4 regions of the Xenorhabdus sp. KJ12.1 genome follow, and region 1 is predicted to be linked to each of the others. Evidence: predicted binding sites of a transcription regulator. Region 1 holds the regulator's gene; each other region holds the start of a gene.

Region 1 (3,899 bases):
CTCATTCGTGATACCAGCGAACGCGGACATTCAAGGGAAGCTGTGATGGATTCTGTGGTACGTTCAATGGACGATTATATCCGCTATATTACGCCCCAGTTTTCCCGCACTCACATCAATTTCCAGCGTGTTCCTACAGTCGATACCTCCAACCCATTCTCTGCCAAGGCAATTCCCTCCTTAGACGAAAGCTTTATCGTTATTCGTTTCCGCGGTTTAAGCCAAATCGATTTTCCTTATTTACTGGCAATGCTCCAAGGTTCGTTTATTTCCAGTATAAATACTATCGTTGTTCCGGGTGGTAAAATGGGGCTGGCAATGGAGTTAATTATGGCGCCGTTAGTTCAGCAATTACTTGAAGGCAAAAAAATATCCTAAATATTGCCCGCTATTTATTTATCGATAATGCAGGTAACAAAAAATAATGTTACCTGTGATAAAACATCAATTATTCACTCATTTATAAATGAAAATGTAGTAAATCAGGCTTTTCAAATAGAATTCTGGCTATTTGTTAACTGGTTTTATATGCTGAAGCGATACAGGAGGAGACATAATCCTTTTCCTGTGTTACAAACAGTGCTACACGTGAAACGGGCAAGTTTTATGGGCTCGGAGCAATGCATCGACATGCTGATACCCTGAGATTTCCATATAAAATTCCTGCTTGTCAGTTTTTCAGCAAGTTAATATGTTAATCTATTGACTTTATAAAGCCAGCCTGATGAGAAACGATCTGTTTCTCTGACCATAAAGGCGGAAATAACAACAGAGGATAAAGCGAATGGTTCTCGGCAAGCCACAAACAGACCCTACTCTTGAATGGTTTTTGTCACACTGCCATATTCACAAATATCCATCCAAGAGCACGCTTATTCATCAAGGTGAGAAGGCAGAAACGCTTTACTATATTGTTAAAGGTTCAGTTGCTGTTCTAATAAAAGATGAAGAAGGTAAAGAGATGATCCTCTCTTATTTAAATCAGGGGGATTTTATTGGTGAACTTGGATTGTTTGAAGAAGGGCAAGAGCGTACAGCATGGGTGCGAGCTAAAAGCGCCTGTGAAGTGGCTGAAATTTCCTATAAGAAATTTCGCCAGTTAATTCAGGTTAATCCTGATATTTTAATGCGTTTATCTGCTCAAATGGCAAGCCGCTTACAAACAACGTCAGAAAAAGTAGGAAACCTTGCATTTTTGGATGTTACAGGCCGCATTGCCCAAACATTGCTGAATCTGGCTAAACAGCCTGATGCAATGACTCATCCTGACGGTATGCAAATCAAAATTACACGTCAGGAAATCGGGCAAATTGTCGGTTGCTCCCGTGAAACAGTCGGTCGCATTCTGAAAATGCTGGAAGATCAAAACCTGATCTCTGCGCACGGCAAAACTATTGTCGTTTACGGAACACGTTAGTTCCTGAAATCGCGCTTGAATTAGGCCAGTGCATCCCATCGCGCACTGGCTTTTTGTTTTTCATCACTCAGCTCCCTTCATTCCCCTGCTAAGAAATGAAACCCGCAGACGCATAAATAAATTAAGCGCCATAACCTGATTATGGGTATTACACAAAAGCTGATATGAAAAATAGCCGAAAGAGGAATTAAATAGTTTTCGTTAGTATTTCAGAAAATTATTCAGTAAGTCATGCCCCTGTTCACTCAGAATGCTTTCCGGATGAAACTGCACGCCTTCTAGAGGTAAAGTACGGTGACGTATTCCCATTATTTCATCCACATTACCATCATGTTGACTCCATGCGGTGACTTCAAAAGAAGCCGGTAATGTTTCTGCCGCAACAACTAAAGAGTGGTAGCGGGTTACTGTCAGCGGTCGGTTCAATCCTTTGAATACACCCTGCTGATTATGGTGAATTAAGCTGGTTTTACCATGCATGACTTCACGAGCTTTAACAACACTCGCACCAAAGGCTTGTCCAATCGCCTGATGCCCGAGACACACGCCCAGAATCGGCAATTTCCCGGCAAAATGAGAGATAGCCTCCAGTGAGATCCCAGCGTCATCCGGCGTACAGGGCCCCGGAGAGATCACCAAATGGGTCGGTGCCAGCTCTTCGATATCTTCAAGCTGTAGCTCATTATTACGTTTAACTAAAACACGCGTCCCTAACTCACAAAAGTATTGATATAAATTGAATGTAAAAGAGTCGTAGTTATCTATTATTAATAGCATAGGATCACATCCTACTGATTTTTATAGTTTTATATATTGCTTTGCCCTATTGGGCACTGTGCGTTATGTATTACGGTAAAATCAGGTAAATCAACGTCAACGATAGCAGGACACTCATCATACCACATAAGCTACTTTAAAATAGGGTCGGCGACCAGCGGAGTGAACCATGATTGCAGGAGTGATGAAAAAGAATTGAGGGAGAGACGGTATTTTTAAAGGCCTGACACTTCGGAAAAGTGTAATAACAGGCAAATACCGCCGATGTTCTAATTTACAGATAAAAAACGCGGTTTTCCCATCAGAGTTACTGAGAAACCACCTTAGCAGAGAGGATCATTATTGGTTTAACCGGAACATTCTGATAAGGACCAACATTTTCTGTTTTGACCTGAGAAATCTTGTCAACCACATCCATCCCCTTTACGACTTTACCAAAAACAGCATAACCAAAATCACGCTGACCATGGTCAAGGAAGGCATTATCCGCCACATTGATAAAAAACTGGCTGGTTGCACTATCTTTATCTGCGGTACGTGCCATTGCTATCGTGCCACGCAGGTTACGCAACCCATTATCAGCTTCATTTTTGATAGGGGCTTTGGTTGCTTTCTGCTTCATATCTTTTGTAAAGCCGCCTCCCTGAACCATAAAGCCGGGGATGACACGATGGAAAATAGTGTTGTTATAAAACCCCTCATCCACATACTCAATGAAGTTCTTTGTGGTGATTGGTGCTTTATCGCCATTCAGCTCAAGCTCTATTTCACCCGCTGATGTCACCAGCTTTACATAAGTTTCGGCAGCCAGTGCTGGGGCAGCCATCACGCTAATAGCACATGCCGTGATAAGCGGCACAAAAATACGTTTAAACATTGATGGTTCCTTTATTCTCGAGGTCAATAACAAAACTCATAAAATCAGTAAAACGCATTAAGTGTAATTCCCCACCAAGCAAAGTGGCAAAGATTTACTCATTTTTACGAGCAATAATGCGTTTTACTGAATAATATCATCCAGATAAATATTATCTTCTCATATTTCGGATAGTGTTTATTTTCCGAATAACACCTGCCTTGATATGTATTCATACAAATTAGGCCGAAAAGCGTTGTTAGACCGAAATAAATTGTAATATAAGCGGAATGGTAATCAATGCGACCAGAAGTGAAATGATGATAGAGAGCGAAATGACTTCCTGCCTGAAATTATATATTCTGGCGAAAATATAAACACTGGCACCGATAGGTTGTGCAGCCATAACAACAGCAACAATAAACCAAATATTATTGAGTTGCTGCATACCAAATAAATAATAAGCACAAATAAAAGTCACCCACGGTTGTATTCCTAATTTCAGTAATAACATCGGGGCCACCAATTTTAGTGCATCTCTGTTAACGTGCTCTTTTAAGTTAAAGCGGGACAACCCTAACCCCAATGCAAATAATGCCGTTGGCCCTGCTGCATTTGCCAGAAGGTGGGTAAATGACTGTAAAAATTCTGGCAGTGGGATCCTAAACACAACAAAGATTAATCCTGCAATAACTGAAACAGTGAGTGGGTTGGTAAAGGTTGTTTTTAATGCTTTCGCTATACTGTAGAAAAAAGAAATTCTGCCATTAGCGCTGTGCCGCGTGGTAGTCATATCATAGCTAATGATAACCGCTATGATGGCAGGTATATTATGTAAAATTGTCGCGA
Region 2 (3,899 bases), on a different contig from region 1:
AATCTAATTAAGCGATTATCTCTTCAAGAATATAACGGATAAGATCTATTCATATTATTGGTAATAACTTGCCTGTTGGTGAATTAATCTCCATTATTTAATACAGGCTTTACGGATGCATTGCTCAAATGAGAAATCACTTGGGTGATGAATTGTTTGCATAACATTATTACTAATTACTGAAAGATGATCATAATTCAAATGACACCTTGAAACTGACATTGACTTTGTAGGGGGGAAATGTGGGGAAACATATTCCAATTACGTTGGGTAATATAGAACCTTTAGCTTATACATCGCGGATAAAACCGGGAAAAATTGCACTTGTCTGTGAAGGTGGTGGGCAGAGGGGAATTTTTACCGCAGGTGTGTTGGATGAATTTCTAAGGTTAAATTTTAACCCGTTCGAATTATTTCTTGGTACTTCGGCTGGTGCTCAGAACCTTTCTGCTTATATCTGCGGTCAAAAAGGCTATGCCCGTAAGGTGATCAACAAGTACACAACCAATCCGATTTTCTTCAACCCATTGCGCTTTGTCCGGGGCGGGCATCTTATCGATTTGGATTGGTATATTGATATGATCTCTGAACAAATTCCCTTAAACATTCCTATTGCGATGGATCATTTTGATGATGGCCGTGAGTTTTATATGTGTACCTGCCGTGCTGATAATTTCGAAGCCAGTTATTTTCAACCTGATGAAAGTAACTGGATGGAAATTATCAAGGCTTCCAGTGCAATCCCCGGATTTTATCGCAATGGTGTAACGCTCGATGGTATCGTTTATCAGGATGGTGGCATTAGTGATGCGATTCCGGTTGAAGAGGCATATCGCCGGGGAGCTGATACTATTGTCGTGGTCAGGACAGTGCCTTCGCAGCTTTATTATACGTCACAGTGGTTCAAGCGAGTGGAACGCTGGCTGGAAACCAGCAGTCAGCAAAAAATGCTCAGAATGTTGAAGCTGCATGCTACAAGCTACTTCCGGACACAACGGTTTATTGAAAATCCACCGGATGACGTACAAATCTTCGAAATTAGGCCACCCGCACCGTTGGCAACTATGGCTCTGGGGAGTAAAACGAAAGCATTGAACACGGATTATCATCTGGGTAGACGTTGTGGGCGGTACTTTTTGGCGACTATCGGACATACTTTTGTCGGTGGTAAGTTTGGGCCGGAAAGACGTAAAAGTTATGGTGTTTCCCGCAGCGGTTTAAACCACGATGGAACGAACCGTAATTGTTTCCGTCGCAATAGTTTTATGTGTAGTGAGCATACCCCTGCAATAGGTACTTCGGTAAGAATGGCAGAGGAAACCGGTGTGAATGACAGCGAGCAGATGCCACTGACTGGTACCACTATGATCAATAACGATTATGACGAACAATAATGATGACGACAAATATACACAATGGATTTCAAGATGCATTGCGGTGGCAAGAGAGTGAACCCCCAGAAACATAGATAACCGTATGTTTATAAAAACGGTGACTGGGGTGAGCGAGCGCAGCCAACAAAGAGGCAACTTGAAAGACGAAGTGTATGATATGGATAAATAGATGTTTATTGACACACATTGCCATTTTGATTTCCCTCCTTTTTCGGGTGATGAAGCTGCAAGTTTAGAACGAGCCAGACAAGTGGGCGTTGAAAAAATTATTGTGCCGACTGTCAGTCAGGTATATTTCCAGAGGGTTGCTGATTTGGCGGCTAAGTATCAGGCAATCTATGCCGCGTTTGGATTGCATCCTTTATATATTAATGAACATTATGATACAGATCTGGATTGTCTGGAGCAGAAACTCAAAGAGAAACTTCCTCACTGTGTAGCGGTTGGTGAAATTGGTCTTGATCTGTATATGGCAGAACCCCAGTTTGAGCGGCAAAAAAGCGTTCTGGCAGCTCAGCTCAAGCTGGCCAAAAAATATGAGTTGCCTGTTTTGCTTCATTCCCGCAAAAGCCACGATCAACTGGCGGCAATGTTACGAAAACATCATGTTCCACGCACCGGCGTTATTCATGGTTTTGCTGGTAGCTTATCTCAGGCGCAGGCCTTTGTACGTATGGGTTTTTACATTGGCGTCGGGGGAACGATTACGTATGAAAGAGCGAAAAAAACGCGTGATACGATAGCTCGTCTGCCTCTTTCCTCTTTAGTATTGGAAACGGATGCACCTGATATGCCACTAGCCGGTTTTCAGGGGCAGCCAAACCGACCCGAAAGAATCGCGCAGGTTTTTTCTGTATTGTGTGAATTACGTCCTGAATCTCCGGATGAAATTTCCCGCCAAATTTATCAAAATAGCATGGAATTATTTGCGATCAGCTAATTTATCCCAGTGGAAATAGTCTACTTTTGGTTGAGCAAAATAGGCTATTCTGGTCGAAATAAACATTAATAATATTTAACTGGCATTATCTTCTCATTTCTTCCTTTTTTACCGCAAAATTATCTAAACCCTGATAAATAAAATGGGTATATGTGATATAAGTCTCATTTTCTGTTTTTATATTACTTTTTGCTGCATTAATTTGTGATGTCAGTTGCTTGTTCTTTTTTACTACTGGGTATAATCGCCTCCACACACAGTGTCAGTAGGAACTCACAATATAACTGACATATTTTTAATTCATTCAGTGAACAGGGATTCTTCCAATGCAACTCATTATGAGCCTGATAGGGATGGTAGTGCTGATTTTTATCGCAGTACTTTTCTCGAGTAATTATAAAGCTATTAAAATCCGCACTGTCCTTGGTGCCTTCTTGATTCAGGTTATTGTTGGTGCATTTGTACTCTATGTACCAGCAGGTAAAGACATTCTGGGTGGAATGTCAAAAGGTGTTTCCAATGTAATTGGATATGGTCAGCAGGGAATGGATTTCATTTTTGGCGGTCTGGTATCCAACAAAATGTTTGAGCTGTTCGGCGGTGGCGGTTTTGTATTTGCCCTGCGCGTTCTGCCAGTCATCGTTTTCTTCTCTTCTCTGATTGCCGTTTTGTATTACATTGGTGTTATGCAGCTAATCATCAAGATTCTGGGTGGTGGCCTGCAAAAAGTATTGGGAACATCACGTACTGAATCCCTGTCAGCAACAGCGAATATCTTCGTTGGTCAAACTGAAGCGCCTCTGGTTGTTCGTCCTTATATTGCGAGCATGACACAATCCGAACTATTTGCGGTGATGTGTGGTGGTCTGGCATCGGTAGCCGGTTCTGTACTGGCGGGTTATGCATCAATGGGTGTTCCGTTGGAATATCTGATTGCAGCGTCATTCATGGCAGCGCCGGGTGGCCTGTTGTTTGCAAAACTGATGGTACCGGAAACTGAAACCACTCACGATAATGTTGATGCGATGTCTCTGGTATCAGCAGAAGACCGTCCTGCAAATATTATCGATGCGGCGGCATCTGGTGCAGCATCCGGTATGCAGTTGGCTCTGAATGTGGGTGCAATGCTGTTGGCATTTATTGCTCTGATTGCTCTACTGAATGGTATTCTGGGTGGCATTGGTGGCTGGTTCAATTACCCGCAATTATCTCTGGAACTGCTGTTAGGCTGGGTATTCTCACCAATCGCTTACCTGATTGGTGTACCGTGGAATGAAGCAACAGTTGCTGGTTCTTTCATCGGACAGAAACTGGTAGTTAATGAATTCGTTGCATTTATGAACTTTGGTGAATACCTGAAACCGGATGATGTTGTCCGCGCTGCGGGACTTCAGGTTCTTTCTGAACATACGAAAGCAATTATTTCTTTCGCACTGTGTGGCTTTGCTAACCTTTCTTCTGTTGCTATTTTGCTGGGCGGTTTAGGCGGTATGGCACCAAGCCGTCGTGGTGATATTGCCCGTTTTGGTCTGAAAGCCGTATTGGCTGGTTCACTCTCTAACCTG
Region 3 (3,899 bases), on a different contig from region 1:
GGAGTAATCAGTGGAGTTACAGATAAAGGCTATTACACAAACAGCTTCCATCTGGATGTAGAGAAGAAGGTCAATCCTTACGATAAACTGGATTTTGAAGCACCATACCCTCCGTTAGCGAATGGCGGTTTTATCTGCTACGGCGAATATCCCAACCTACAACATAATTTAAAGGCACTGGAAGATGTGTGGGATTACAGTTATTCCCGGGTTCCTTATTATGGAACCAATACCCCGATTGATGAATGCTATCAATGCGGTTTTACCGGAGAATTTTCCTGTACCAGTAAAGGCTTTACCTGCCCTGCTTGTGGTAATCATGATTCAGCTCAGGTTTCCGTGATAAGACGGGTTTGCGGATATCTTGGCAGCCCTGATGCCCGCCCATTTAATACGGGTAAACAGGAAGAGGTAAAACGCCGCATTAAACATCTCAATAATGGGAATATTGGCTAATACCATGAATTACCATCAATATTATCCAGTCGATGTGGTCAACGGCCCCGGAACCCGCTGCACTCTGTTTGTCGCGGGTTGCTCCCATCAGTGTCGTGGCTGCTATAACCAGACAACGTGGCGGACTGATTCCGGTCGTCCTTTTACTCTGGCAGTTGAAAATCAGCTCATCGCTGATCTGAATGATCATCGTATCAGGCGACAAGGGCTATCATTATCCGGTGGCGATCCACTTCATCCCGATAACACAGCAGCGATTCTCAGGTTGGTCAAACGGGTCAAAACAGAGTGCCCGGATAAAGATATCTGGCTATGGACAGGCTATGTTCTCAACGAATTAAATGAACTTCAGCAGGAGATTGTCAGCCATATTAATGTATTAGTTGACGGGAAATTTGAACAGGAGCAACAAGAGCCGATGCTGATCTGGCGGGGCAGCCGTAATCAGGTGATTCACTATCTGCGCTGAGATTAACGCTGCCAGTATAATTTTTTGCCAAAACCAAACGAATTATCCACCATTTTGATCTCATTCAGGTTCAATTGCCAAATAGGTGTTTTTGCCGTTATCGCAACAGGAAACTGGTGGCAATAAGCCGCTCTGGCAATGGTTTCATCTTTACCTGTCAGCGCAACCACCTCACCACGAAACTGAATACCTCTGATCTGAGAAATATTGTGCGTTTGATCTGCAATCGTTCCCGCAACGATGGCATTTTCCTGCATTATTTTACCGTGACGCGTATCAGCTTCGGTCATAAACCAAAGAACCATTTTTTCAGCGTCAAAGAGATAAAAACAACTGGCACACCAGAGATCCTGAGGTGAAGAAGTACAAAGTGTGAAGACATGTTGATTGGCAATATACTGAGATATTATTAATTTTTCTTTATCCGATTCCATCTATTTATATACCGTTATATTTCTGCCTTTTAATCAGAACACGTTAGATAGCTTCCAGTGACGTGTTCTGATATTTATCTAATAAATAAGTATAGTCTGGGATAACTATAAGTTATTTATAGATTTCAGCAACACCATACAATTTATTTTTGCCGGTTGCAGAAATAATACGGAAAGATTGTGCTCCAGCTTTATCAGCTTTTTTGGATAATGCCTCAGTCAGGCTATCCAGGGTTTCCGCTCCTGCTACAGAAACCACACCAATTTTCTCTCCAGCAGCACTTTTGACCTCAGTTGCTGCAAATGAACCAAATGAAATAGCACTTAATGACAACACGGCAGCAATAAATTTCACATTTTTCATCTTTAAATCCTCTGACTACTTGTAAATATAGGAGTTACCCTTTGTGATGCGGATCAATTTATACGCTTATCAGAAAAATGATAATTAGCAATTACTGCTATTCTTATTCAATAATTTTGAATTGAAAAAATGATCACCTACGGTGAATAGACATATAATTTAATATAATCCATAAGTTATAATTGTAGAAATATAATCATTAGGATGATAGACAAACAATGTATTAATTTTTATTGTGATTGATACATTGGAAATAACTTAAGAAAAATAATGAATATTAAAGAATCTGATTGGTATCTTTACCTGATAAAAACGCGGAATGGTTCATTATATACTGGAATTACGACAGATGTTTCTCGCCGTCTGGCTCAGCATACAGCCGGAAAAGGAGCAAAAGCGCTGAAAGGAAAAGGGCCATTAACGTTGGTCTATCACAGCGCAATGCCAGACAGGAGTACGGCTTTAAGACTGGAATATCGGGTAAAACAACTGAGTAAGCAGCAAAAAGAAAGGCTGGTGACTGCCCAGCCTGTCTGTATAGTTACCTACCTATCATAGGTTCTGTTAACTGAGTTTTGTTCACTTACATGCTGCCATCAGAATACCGGTAACATGTCATACGTCAGCAAAATGACGGGGATACGTGACCAGACCATGGCAATCATCCAGAGAGACATCTGCCAGAGTGTAAACCTGAAAATATCGTTCACAGCCAGACCATTGGCAATGTAGTTGATACTCTTCAGCGGGCCTGAAACCAAATCTCTGATAATATTCAGGCTCACCAAGTACAACCACTGCCCCATAGCCGAATTCATTCAGGCTGTCCAAGCCTTCATACACCAGCTTCTCGCCAATCCCCTGACGACGGTACGATTCGGCCACCGCCAATGGCGCTAACCCAACCCAGTTATGATCCTGTCCATTGACATCAACCGGTGTAAAACCAACATAGCCAATCACGTGACCTTCATCGTCAGTCGCAACAACACCCAGTGTCAACAAGCCATCTTCTCTTAGCTTGTGGACTAACTCAGCTTCTGCCGATGTCTCAAAGGATTCCCGCAACAAGCGATCAATCCCCATAGCATCAACCGGAATTTCGACCCTGATTAACATGACGATAACGCGCGATCGTGCTGATCAGCGCCCTCTTTCTGTTCCATTTTGATAAATTCAGCTAACTATAACAAATCAAAATGGAGAGTGGATTTAACCTAATACAAGCCAGTTCCTTTTTCATAAAAAGGAATTTGTTATTCTGCCAAAATACTGTGATATTTCCTGATGCTATCTCAAAAATCCGTCATAAAAACTGACATTGAGATGCAGTAAATCAGCATCTGAAACCTTTACACGGAACCTGCCCCAAATCAATATATTTTCACTATCTCTCTGACGATAATTCGAGATTATTATTATTTCCTTCTCAGGTGTTTCATAAATCCTCTCAGCTCCCGTAATTCACCATTACGTAGCATCCCAACCAAGATCCCCAGGATCATATAGATAACACCAAGGAGTAAGATCATCGCAATATCCCCCAGCATACTTTGCAGAGGCATATTCATTTGGTTTATACCCGCAATAATTTTAGTTGCCCATGTGGATGGTAAAGCGGATGAGATTGCCCTTACCCAATCTGGCATTGCCTGTATGGGCCAGGTTGTGCCGGAAATATAGAACACCGGAGTGGTAATAAACGCCAGTGTCAGATAAATCATTTCCACACTGCGTAAGCACTCTGTAACCAGTTTGCCCAGCCCCAGTACCGCCAGCAGGAATGGAAAAGTCATCAACAACAATTGATAGACTGGCGCATCCTGCCTGTATCCCAGTACCCACGGCCATAGCACAAAAAAGATGACAGATAAAAACAACCAGATAGGCAACAGTGCGGACAGCGCTCCCAGATAGACAGGTAGCGGGGGCTTGCCTTTGGGGGTTTCACGTATAGCGATGCTGACACGTACACTGGCTATCAGTAGGGAGTGCTGCAAAAGCATGACTAATAATCCGGGGAAGACAATGGCGGCATAACTCACCCCAGGATTAAATAATCCGACTGTTTCTCCTTTAATTGGCTGTAACAGAACCTTCACCTGTTCTGTGCTGAACCCCGACTTCAAAAGTAATTTTGTATTGTATTCTGATAGTAACTTTTGATAAGCCAGTA
Region 4 (3,899 bases), on a different contig from region 1:
GCAGGAAAATAATAGGAATTGCCCATGCTTCATGATTTTTTACAAAATTGATAATTACTTCAATGACTTCATGCAAGCTCACATTCGTCTTTCCTGTGTTAATCTTTACTAATTTTCAGGTTAGCAGCAAATCAATGAACTGATGCTAACCTTGCTTTTCTTTACGCTAACAAAATGGATTTACTCCAGAAAATAGCTCTGCAATTTTTCCCGAGCTGCCATATCAAGCCCAACGTCTTTTTCTAACCAAATATCCACACTGCCATAATGCTGATTGATACTGTTCAGAGCTGTCATTAAAAACTCTTCTCTGACTGAAAATACATAAGACATTTTCTCAACCAAACTATCACTCATACTTTTTGCATATTCATTCAATAAATATTCCCGAAACGGTGTCAGAGTAATATTAGTTACCAGATAGTCTTCCATTACGGTATCCAGATCTGCCCCCAGAGCAAACAATACCAAAGCAGAACCGATTCCTGTTCTATCTTTACCAACAGCACAATGCTGCACAATTCCGCCTTTTTCCGGCTGTAGTAATAAACTGGCTAATGTCTTATAAGCCGGGTTATTAATTGGTAACAATTGGTATAGCCGCAACATAAAATCTTTAGCATCAAACTGTTCCAACGCCTCATGGCTTAGCTTATCGAAATTAGCATCAACCTCTTTGGAAAGCGGATTAGCCGGAGCATGATGATAGCTCGCACCACTCCATACCTGATCCGGCCTATCTATAATTTCACTGCTATCACGATAATCGATGATCTGGAACAGGTTCTGTTCAGCCAAGAAAATCTGATCGTTATCAGTCAGCATATCCAGAGAGCCTGAACGAAATAACAGACCTGATTTAATCTTAGAACCATTACTTAGTGTTCTGTTACCTAAATCGCGGAAGTTAATACCGCCATTTAAGGGGAGTAATGAAGGATGAGATATAACTGTTGTGGTTGTGGTCATAATCACTCTTTTTTATTGAAATTAATGCACGATTGAGACAGTTTGTGGCTGAGACAAATCATCTTTAATACAAAATGTTATGACATTATCAGATTTCAGAATGAAAGGAAGTAAAGAAAACGGAAAATTCAGGTGATCGGGCCAGAGAATTCCGGCCCATAATTTGCAACAATTACAACAAACGGCGAGCCGCATCAACAACAATGCTTAAGGCATTGCTTTCTGTTTTCTTCAACAATTCAACATCAGGAATTTCCTGCTGGGTACGGTTAACGATCACACCAGCCACCATTCCGGCACGCAATCCCTGGCTTGCACACATTGTTAATAGAGTAGCTGATTCCATTTCAAAGTTCATGACGCCCATTTCCTGCCACTCTTTCATTGACCCCTGAAAACGACGGACAACGCGGCCAGAATAGGTATCGTAACGTTCCTGTCCCGGATAGAAAGTATCAGAAGAAGCTGTCACACCAACATGCGTTGTAGTACCTGATGCTTTCGCGGCAGCGTACAGTGCATTAGTACACTCAAAATCAGCCACTGCCGGAAACTCCATTGGAGCAAAATGCAAGCTGGCGCCATCTAAACGAACAGCCGCAGTGGTTACCAGCACATCACCAACGTTAATATTCTCCTGAATTGCACCGGTTGTACCAATACGCAGGAATGTGCGTACACCTAGTTGAGCCAGCTCTTCTACCGCAATTGACGTTGATGGGCCACCAATACCCGTCGAGCAGACAACAACAGGTTTGCCGTCAATTTCAGCACGCCATGTTGTAAATTCACGATGGGAAGCCAGATGAACCGGGTTATCCATCAACCTTGCAATCTTCTCAACACGATCAGGATCGCCTGGAACAATAGCCAGGGTTGCACCCTGTAAGTCATTTTTGGTGATACCTAAGTGAAATACATCAGACATATTGGCTCCTCAACGGAAATAATTCAAAATCCAAATAAAATGGAGATACCTAAATCTAGTAAATACTCTGGCACTTTTTAATGATTAAAGTCACATTTAATTGAATTTAAAAAGAAACACATACATTAAATTGTGATTATTGTCACAATTTAATGTATGTAAGTAACACCGTGAGTATAAAGCTGAAATAGAAACAATATTCGAAGAGTAGTCACAAAAAGCGCCCTTTTTGAGCGCCATTGGAACACTTACATGATGAAATTAAGGAGTAATATTCCACACAACCCGATTCCCCACGCAATGGTGGTCGGAATGGACCAAATGATTATCTGTTTTTTCACATCCTTTATCCCCATCATCCTATTCACGACCCAGAAAAAACAGTCATTAAAATAGCTGAAAAACAGTGTTCCCACCATTGCAGCCTGAGCAGCAACTAGCATATTAATATCTGGTATCTGTTTGATAACCGGCGCAGAAATAGATGCTGCGGTGATCATAGCAACAGTGCCTGAACCTTGAATAATACGTATTAACGTGGCGATGATAAAAGGGATCAGGACAGGAGTAATCGGCAGACTGGCAACATATTGCGCCACTATTGTCCCGGTTGAACCCTCATTTAATACAGCGCCTAAGGCTCCTCCGGCTCCCGATACCAATAAAATGATTCCTACCGTCTGCAAACCGGTTTCTAAGTGTTCTATAACCTCATGTTTACTGACATTTGGCATAAGTTTATAAATCGCCAGTAACACACTTATCGCCAGAGCAATAATCGGTGACCCAAGGAAATTAAAAACCTGAAAGTAAAGGTAATCATCTTTTCCTGCAAATAGTGCAGTCTTTAACAACAGTCCATTTATAACACTGGTAAAAATGAGAACGATAGGTACAACGATAGGTAAAAGGGAAATGAAGAGTCCCGGTAAAGGCTTACTGGCTTTTTCTTCCATATATTGCTGGTGAATTTCTTGCAGATTTCCTTCATCCTCCACAAGCAGGTATTCAGGGTATTTAGTCTCCAGCCATTTAGCATAACAAGTGATGCCAATAACACATGGGATTGCCAGTACCATTCCCACCAACATAACCTTACCGACACTTACCCCAAATATTCCGGCCACACCAAGCGGCCCCGGCGTTGGCGGAACAATATGGTGAGTCACCACTAACCCACCGGCCAGTGCTACACCCAACGTTAATACATTCCGTTTACCTTTCTTCGCTAACGCTTTTACCAGCGGATAAAGGATAATAAAAGCCGAATTAACAAATATAGGAATACTGACAATATAGCCGGTGATTGCAAGTGCCCACTCTTCGCGCCTTTTACCCAGCCATTTAATCAGACTATAGGCGATTTGCTCCGTTGCACCAGAGGCTTCCAATATCCGCCCCATCATGCTTCCCAGCCCAATCACAATACCAATGTTACCTAATGTCGTACCAAACCCTTTAGCAATAACATCAACAACATGGCCCATACTCAGGCCACCAGATATTCCTGCAATAACTGCAGCAATTAACATAGCAACAAGCACATGAATACGTGTACGTAAAACCAGAAAAATCAGCGAAAATACCGCCACTCCCAATCCAATAACTGGAATGTAAAAATCAACCATAAAACCCCGTTTCAATCTGTATTATTGGCGAGAAAGGTGCATGGTATGCTGGACAAAGCCCTTGTTACAAGCTGTGTTAAAGTGGGCTTATTAGAAATTGATGTCTTGGTATAGATTAACAAAGGGATATTTAGATAATTTGAGAAAAAAGAAGAATACTCTTTGCGAATAAAACCCGTTCCTAAATATTACTTTTATCCCAAACAAACCGGATTAAAAATCCTGTGCTACTTTAATAATTAAATATTGAATTACCCTTTTCTTTATAACATTTACACTAATTCATTCCTGTAAAAACACAAAAATTAGTGTTTTATATCGATTGAGCTAGTAAAACCTCAACAAAGGAGGGAAATTACAATGAGCTTTTTTGA

Evidence for each region. Region 1 encodes CRP, which controls carbon source genes, mostly activating them, when cyclic AMP is high. Its sites were predicted from a motif close to ATGTGANNNNNNTCACAT; they were not measured.
Region 2: the regulator CRP is predicted to act here: its motif matches at 2,485-2,502, upstream of AACS92_RS15205 (NupC/NupG family nucleoside CNT transporter).
Region 3: the regulator CRP is predicted to act here: its motif matches at 1,765-1,782, upstream of bhsA (multiple stress resistance protein BhsA).
Region 4: the regulator CRP is predicted to act here: its motif matches at 2,028-2,045, upstream of udp (uridine phosphorylase).

What each region holds. Positions count from the first base shown of each region.
Region 1 is NZ_CAWNQH010000116.1:45,082-48,980, forward strand. It holds gene AACS92_RS19165 (phosphoribulokinase) at 1-378, shown strand, start outside; gene crp (cAMP-activated global transcriptional regulator CRP) at 785-1,417, shown strand; gene AACS92_RS19175 (aminodeoxychorismate synthase component II) at 1,619-2,194, opposite strand; gene ppiA (peptidylprolyl isomerase A) at 2,502-3,071, opposite strand; gene AACS92_RS19185 (AEC family transporter) at 3,310-3,899, opposite strand, start outside.
Region 2 is NZ_CAWNQH010000083.1:162,407-166,305, reverse strand. It holds gene AACS92_RS15215 (patatin-like phospholipase family protein) at 243-1,394, shown strand; gene AACS92_RS15210 (TatD family hydrolase) at 1,564-2,334, shown strand; gene AACS92_RS15205 (NupC/NupG family nucleoside CNT transporter) at 2,673-3,899, shown strand, end outside.
Region 3 is NZ_CAWNQH010000127.1:162,226-166,124, reverse strand. It holds gene nrdD (anaerobic ribonucleoside-triphosphate reductase) at 1-456, shown strand, start outside; gene nrdG (anaerobic ribonucleoside-triphosphate reductase-activating protein) at 461-925, shown strand; gene AACS92_RS20710 (YhbP family protein) at 928-1,359, opposite strand; gene bhsA (multiple stress resistance protein BhsA) at 1,472-1,723, opposite strand; gene AACS92_RS20700 (GIY-YIG nuclease family protein) at 1,994-2,281, shown strand; gene AACS92_RS20695 (GNAT family N-acetyltransferase) at 2,339-2,842, opposite strand; gene AACS92_RS20690 (ABC transporter permease) at 3,142-3,899, opposite strand, start outside.
Region 4 is NZ_CAWNQH010000067.1:57,861-61,759, reverse strand. It holds gene AACS92_RS10195 (DedA family protein) at 1-82, opposite strand, end outside; gene AACS92_RS10190 (tyrosine-protein phosphatase) at 181-969, opposite strand; gene udp (uridine phosphorylase) at 1,142-1,897, opposite strand; gene AACS92_RS10180 (GntP family permease) at 2,146-3,525, opposite strand; gene AACS92_RS10175 (YidB family protein) at 3,886-3,899, shown strand, end outside.